Regions from separate parts of the Ferrigenium straubiae genome, predicted to be linked through region 1. Evidence: predicted binding sites of a transcription regulator. Region 1 holds the regulator's gene; the other holds the start of a gene.
What was found. The regulator sigma-54, encoded in region 1, starts transcription at its own class of promoters, with help from an activator protein. The targets are predictions, from matches to a motif close to TGGCACNNTTCCTGCT.

Region 1 (3,412 bases):
GTGGAGGGGTACGGCGAGCGCATCGAATACGACACGCGCGCCGAGACGGTGGACTTCTATGTGCGGGCGCGCGTGGTGCGCAACCTGGATGAGGTGCGCGGCGAGCACATCACCTATAACCAGAAGACTGAGATTTTTCAGGTGAGCAGCGGCGGCGCAGGCACGGGAAAGGAGCCGCCGCAGCGGGTGCGCGCCGTCCTGCAACCCAAGCCGAAACAGGGCGCAGCCGCGTCTTCCGTGCCGGATGCGCTGCCGATCAGGCCTAGTGTATCCCTGCCTTCCGCAGATTGAGCGGGTTCATGAAATATTTTCCGGATTTGCATGATGAGTGAATTGCGTGCGGTTGGCCTCAAGAAAAAGTACGGTTCGCGCACCGTGGTGCATGATGTTTCGCTGTCGCTGAAGAGCGGCGAGGTGGTCGGCCTGCTCGGGCCGAACGGCGCGGGCAAGACGACTTCGTTCTACATGATCGTGGGGCTGGTCGCCGCCGATGGCGGGGAGATTTTCATCGATGAGCAGAACATCACCCACATGCCGATACACCGCCGCGCGCGCCTCGGGCTGGGCTATCTGCCGCAGGAAGCCTCGATCTTCCGCCGCATGACCGTGGCGCAGAATATCCAGGCAGTGCTGGAATTGCAGGATCTTTCCGATGACGACCTGCAGAATCGCCTGGAATCGTTGCTGGAAGACCTGCATATCACGCATATCCGTGACAATCCGGCCATCAGCCTGTCCGGTGGCGAGCGGCGGCGTGTGGAAATCGCGCGCGCGCTGGCGACCGACCCGCGCTTCATCCTGCTGGACGAACCGTTCGCCGGCGTGGACCCCATCGCCGTGCTGGACATCCAGAAAATCATCCGTTTTCTCAAGGAGCGCAATATCGGCGTGCTGATCACCGACCACAACGTGCGCGAGACGCTGGGCATCTGCGACCGCGCCTACATCATCAATGCCGGAGCGGTGATGGCGGAGGGCAAGCCGGATGAAATCATCTATAATGAGGGCGTGAGGAAAGTTTATCTGGGCGAGCATTTCCGGCTTTGATGGCAATGCACCCCGGAACAAACACCAGGCAATGAAACCGGCGCTACAACTTCGGATATCCCAGCAGCTGACGCTTACACCGCAGTTGCAGCAGGCTATTCGCTTGCTGCAACTCTCCACGCAGGACATTCATCAGGAAGTCGCCAGAATGCTGGACGAAAATCCCATGCTGGAATTGGCCGAAGAACCCGTGTTGGCTGTTTTTCCACGTGACGATACCCCCATGGAGACGCGCGACAGCGCGAGTTCGGCAGACGATAGGGTCGAGCAGAGCAGAGCCGACGACCGTGGCGCAGACGATTTCGGCAACGAGCAGGCGGACTGGAATACCGCTGGAGGCACGGCACACAGCACCGATGATGAGGATGAAACCTACCCCGAGCAGGCTGCCGGCGAGGCCAGCCTGCGCGAGCATCTGCATAACCAGCTGACCACCAGCTCGCTGGACGACAGGGACCGCAGGGTGGTCGGGATGCTGATCGATGCGCTGGACGAGAACGGCTATCTGGCGCAAGACTTGGGCGAGCTTGCCGAGCTGCTGCCCGCAGAGCTCGAAATCACCCTGGACGACCTGGAAACCGCGCTGGTGCAGCTGCAGCATCTCGACCAGCCCGGCCTAGGTGCGCGCAATCTGGGCGAGTGCCTGGCCCTGCAGCTCAAGGCATTGCCCGAAGACACGCCGCAGCGCGATTTGGCGATCCGCCTGGTGGGCCATCACCTGGATGCGCTCGCCGCACATGATTTTGCCAGGATCAAAAAACTGCTGCGCTGCACCGACGATGACCTGCGCACCGCGCAGCATCTGATCGTGGAACTGAACCCCAAGCCTGGCGCGGAGTTCGACCGGAGTGTTGCCGACTACGTGGTGCCCGATGTGATCGTCGAGAAGCGCGGGAACAAATGGCGTGCGCGGCTCAATGCGGAAGCCATGCCCAAACTGCGCGTGAACCAGATTTACGCCAACATCCTGCAGCAGCGCGACGACAAAGGTTCAGCGGGGCTTGCCACGCAACTGCAGGAAGCGAGATGGATGATCAAGAACCTGCAGCAGCGTTTCGAAACCATCCTGCGGGTCGCGCAGGCGATCGTGGAACGGCAGGGCAATTTTTTCGAACATGGCGAGATCGGCATGCGCCCGCTGGTGTTGCGCGAAATCGCCGAAACGCTGGAACTGCATGAATCCACGGTCTCGCGCAGCACCACGCAAAAATTCATGCTGACCCCGCGTGGCATATACGAATTCAAGCATTTCTTTGGCAGCGGCCTGTCCACGGAAAGCGGCGGCACCTGTTCTTCCACCGCAATACGCGAGTTGATCAAGCAACTGGTCAGCGCGGAAGATACCCGCAAACCGCTTACCGACAGCCGCATGTCAGAAATCTTGGCACAGCAGGGCATCGTAGTCGCCCGGCGTACCATAGCAAAGTACCGGGAGGCAATGCACATTCCCCCGGTGAATCTCCGTAAATCACTCTAAATAAGGGAGCAAGACATGAACCTCCACCTGACCGGGCGCCACCTGGAAATCACACCCGCCATCCGCGACTATGCGACCGGAAAAATCGGCAAGATCAAACGCCATTTCGACAATGTGATCGACGTTAATATCATCCTTTCCGTTGAAAAGCTGAAGCAGAAGGCCGAAGCCACCATCCATATCAGCGGCAAGGATGTCTTCGTGGAATGCGAGGACGAGAACCTGTATGCGGCGATAGACGCGCTGGTGGACAAGCTGGACCGCCAGGTGATGAAGCATAAGGAAAAGCTGGCGGCACGCCGCCACGACGACTCCGGCAAGCATCACGCAGCAGAATAATCACCAACGGGCGGCGGCAATGCCGCCCATTTTTATGCGACGTTGATAATGAACCTGATCAGCAAAATCCTGCTGCCCGCCAATATCCTGCTGGACGCCGAATCCACCAGCAAAAAACGCGTCTTCGAGCGGGTCGGCCTGCTGTTTGAAAACAACCAGCAGATCGCGCGCAGCCAGGTGTTCGACAGCCTGTTCGCGCGCGAGAAGCTCGGATCGACCGGCCTGGGGCAGGGCGTGGCGATCCCGCATGGGCGCATCGCCAAACTGCGTGAGGCGACTGCCGCGTTCGTCAAAACCTCCCACCCGATTCCGTTCGATGCGCCGGACGGCCAGCCGGTGAGCCTGATTTTCGTGCTGCTGGTCCCGGAGCGCGCCACCGACCTGCACCTGCAGATTCTCGGCGAGCTGGCGCAGATGTTCAGCGGTGCGCAGTTCCGCAACCGCCTGTTAGCCTGTGAAGATGTGGCCGGCATCCATCAGCTGTTCTGCGACTGGAAAAGCACGGCATGAGCCAGGTCAACGTCCGGCAACTGTTCGAAGACAAACAGC
Region 2 (3,412 bases), 520 kb from region 1:
AATCCTGACGAAATAAAGGCCATGCTTACTGAATACAGTAATGAGTTGACCAACACTGCAACCTGGAAAAAGGATCCGGCTGCCGCGACCAAGGCGCTATATGAAGAATGGGTCAAGCTGTTCGCCAACGACAAAAAAGAATTTACGCTTTACGAGCCAGTCGGCTGCGACAAATGTACCGGCACCGGTTACCGCGGCCGCGTCGGCCTGCACGAGTTGCTGATCGGCACCGATCCGGTCAAGAAGGCGATTCAGGAGCATGCGCGCGTCGCCGAACTGCTGGCCATCGCCCTCGAAGAAGGCATGCACACCCTGAAGCAGGACGGGATGGAAAAGGTGTTGCAGGGTATCACCGACATGCACCAGATACGCGCAGTCTGTATCAAGTAGGGGCGCATCATGGATTCCACGGAGCACTTGCTGCATCGCCTCAAGGAACTCAACGAGATCGGCATCGCGCTGTCGCAGCAGCACAACATCAACAGCCTGCTGGAAACGATCCTGGAGGCGGCCAAGCGCATTACCAATGCCGATGCAGGCACACTTTATCTGCATGAGCCGGAGCAGCGCGTGTTGCGTTTCGAGATCATGCGCACCGATTCGTTGAACATCGCGATGGGCGGCACCAGTGGGGTGCCGATCACCTTCTACCCTATCCACCTCTATGACAAAGAGGACAAGCCCATCCACTCGATGGTGGTGACCCACTCGGCGCTCAGTGGCGAGACGGTCAACATCCCCGACGCCTATGCGGCGGAAGGCTACGATTTTTCCGGCACCAAGAAATTCGACGCCAAGACCGGCTACCGCTCGCAGTCCTTCCTGGCCGTGCCGATGCGCAACCACGAGAACGAGATCATCGGAGTGCTGCAACTCATCAACGCGCAGGACCGCGAGAGCGGAGCGGTCGTTCCGTTTTCGGGTGACGACCAGCAATTGCTGGAATCGCTCGCCTCGCAGGCCGCCATTGCGCTCACCAACCGCCGCCTGATCGAGCAACTGGAAGAGCTGTTCGAATCGTTCATTCAGCTCATCAACACCGCGATCGACGACAAATCCCCCTACACCGGCGGGCATTGCGCGCGCGTGCCGGTGCTGACCATGATGCTGGCCGAGGCGGTCAACCGCACCAGCAGCGGCCCGCTTGGGGATTTCGTGATGAGCGAGAAAGACCGGCATGAACTGAAAATTGCCGGCCTGCTGCACGACTGCGGCAAGATCACCACGCCGGTGCATGTGGTGGACAAGTCGACCAAGCTGCAGACCCTGTTTGACCGCATTCATCTGGTGGACACGCGCTTCGAGGTGCTCAAACGCGATGCGGAGGTCGCCATGCTGCGCACTCTCTCGGAAGGCAAAGGAAACGAGGAAGCCGTCCGTGCCGAATACGCGGCGCGCATCCGGCAGCTCGACGATGACCGGGAATTTCTGCGCTACTGCAACATCGGCGGCGAGGCCATGTCGGACGAGGCGCAGCAGCGCGTGCGACGGATTGCCGCCTACCAGTGGCGTGGCGTTGATGGAGAAACCGGAAATTTCCTGAGCGAGGACGAGGTCGAGAATCTTAACATCCGTGCAGGCACCTTGACTGCGGCGGAGCGCGAGATCATCAACCACCATATCGTCGTCACCATCAAGATGCTGGAGTCCCTGCCGTGGCCGAGACACCTCAAGAATGTCTCGGAATATGCCGGCGGCCATCACGAGCGCATGGATGGCAAGGGCTATCCGCGCGGGCTGACCCGTGAGCAGATGTCGGTACAGGCGCGCATGATGGGCATCGCCGATATTTTCGAGGCGCTCACCGCCAAAGACAGACCCTACAAGCTTGGCAAGACACTGACCGAGTCGCTGACCATACTCGGGAAACTCAAACTGGCCGGCCATATCGACCCAGACCTGTTCGACATCTTCATTCGCGAAAAAGTCTATCTTGATTACGCCAAACAGTTCCTGGCGCCCGAGCAGATCGACGACGTGGACTTGAGCGGGATTCCGGGTGTGAATCTGAACGCATAGGCACAAAAAATCCGCCAAATCTGCGAGGGTGGTTTGTGGCGAATCGAACGAGGCACGAATTAGTCGAGATATAACTGCCCAAAAATGTCAGTATGGTGACAAATTATCGACGATTGATGATAAGATTATAATATGGGTAAGCAATTAAAAATATTTAATAAACAATGTATTATTGTTTTGGCATGACTATTGCTGATTAAATGGCGACACACATTCTGGTGTGTTTTCCTAAGGAGACTCAAACATGAAACAAATTCAAAAAGGTTTTACCTTGATCGAATTGATGATCGTGGTGGCGATTATCGGCATTCTGGCTGCGGTGGCGATCCCTGCGTATCAGGACTACATCACCAAAGCCAAGGTATCCAAGGTGGCTGCAGCGGTAGAGTCCATCAAACTGGCTGTTGCTCAGTACGCCCAGGAGAACGGCGGAGCGGTATCCTTCGATGCAATCGATGCATGGACCTCGATCGGAACAGGCACTCCAAGCACCACCACCGAAGTGACCAGCATCCAGATGGGTACCAACGGTGTCATCATCGCGAACGTTCCCGCTTCCGTTGCGGGCACCGCATGTAACATCCGTTTCACGCCTACCTTCGGCACGACAGCTACGACTTGGGCTGCAACGACTACTACGGGTGCGGTCGGCGGAGCAACGCCAACCAATAATACGGCTTGCCCGACTGTAGTTCAAAACATCATTGCTAAATGGATCTGATTCTCTGTGTAGTGATTTAGGAACAGATGGCCCCTCTCCGGAGGGGCATTTTTTTGGCGAAGAGGAGTGGGGATGATTTTGCGGCGAGGTGAGGGAGCATCGTTCGGGTGGCTCCGTCCCGCAGTGTTGTTGTTACTTGCGGGAGTGCTCTATCTGCCATTCCTGGGTAATCCTCTTATCTTCGATGACCTTGGCCTGTTCGGGCCGATCGGATCGCATGCCGGGTTGGGCACGCTCCTCAATCTGCGCGGCCTGCCCTACTTCACGTTCGGTGCGACATGGGTCTTCTTCGGGGAGAGTCTCCCCGTATACAGGGTGCAGAACTTGTTGCTGCATACCCTGAATACTTGGTTGGTATGGCGGTTGTTGATTCTATGGGGCGAACTGTTCCTGAAAGACGTAGGATACCGGGCCAGATTTTCGGTCGGCGCTTTTGGGGCTGCCGCCATCTTTGCAGTTCATCCTCTCGCAGTGTATGGGGCGGGATATCTGGTTCAGCGTAGCATCCTCATGGCGACCCTGTTCACCTTGCTCATGCAACTGGCCTATCTTCGCGGCATCACCGAACACAACAAGAGGTACCTAGTGCTGGCGGTCCTGGCCTATCTCTTCTCGGTGTTCAGTAAAGAGCACAGCCTGATGGCGCCTGCGATCCTTCTGCCGTTGACTTGG

Region 2: the regulator sigma-54 is predicted to act here: its motif matches at 2,198-2,213, upstream of ACRRNM_RS11025 (pilin).

Annotation. Positions count from the first base shown of each region.
Region 1 covers NZ_CP194331.1:1,752,459-1,755,870, reverse strand. The annotation lists gene lptA (lipopolysaccharide transport periplasmic protein LptA) at 1-291, shown strand, start outside; gene lptB (LPS export ABC transporter ATP-binding protein) at 325-1,047, shown strand; gene ACRRNM_RS08455 (RNA polymerase factor sigma-54) at 1,079-2,524, shown strand; gene hpf (ribosome hibernation-promoting factor, HPF/YfiA family) at 2,540-2,863, shown strand; gene ACRRNM_RS08445 (PTS sugar transporter subunit IIA) at 2,912-3,373, shown strand; gene hprK (HPr(Ser) kinase/phosphatase) at 3,370-3,412, shown strand, end outside.
Region 2 covers NZ_CP194331.1:2,269,297-2,272,708, forward strand. The annotation lists gene ACRRNM_RS11015 (ATPase, T2SS/T4P/T4SS family) at 1-390, shown strand, start outside; gene ACRRNM_RS11020 (HD domain-containing phosphohydrolase) at 400-2,019, shown strand; gene ACRRNM_RS11025 (pilin) at 2,264-2,740, shown strand; gene ACRRNM_RS11030 (tetratricopeptide repeat protein) at 2,813-3,412, shown strand, end outside.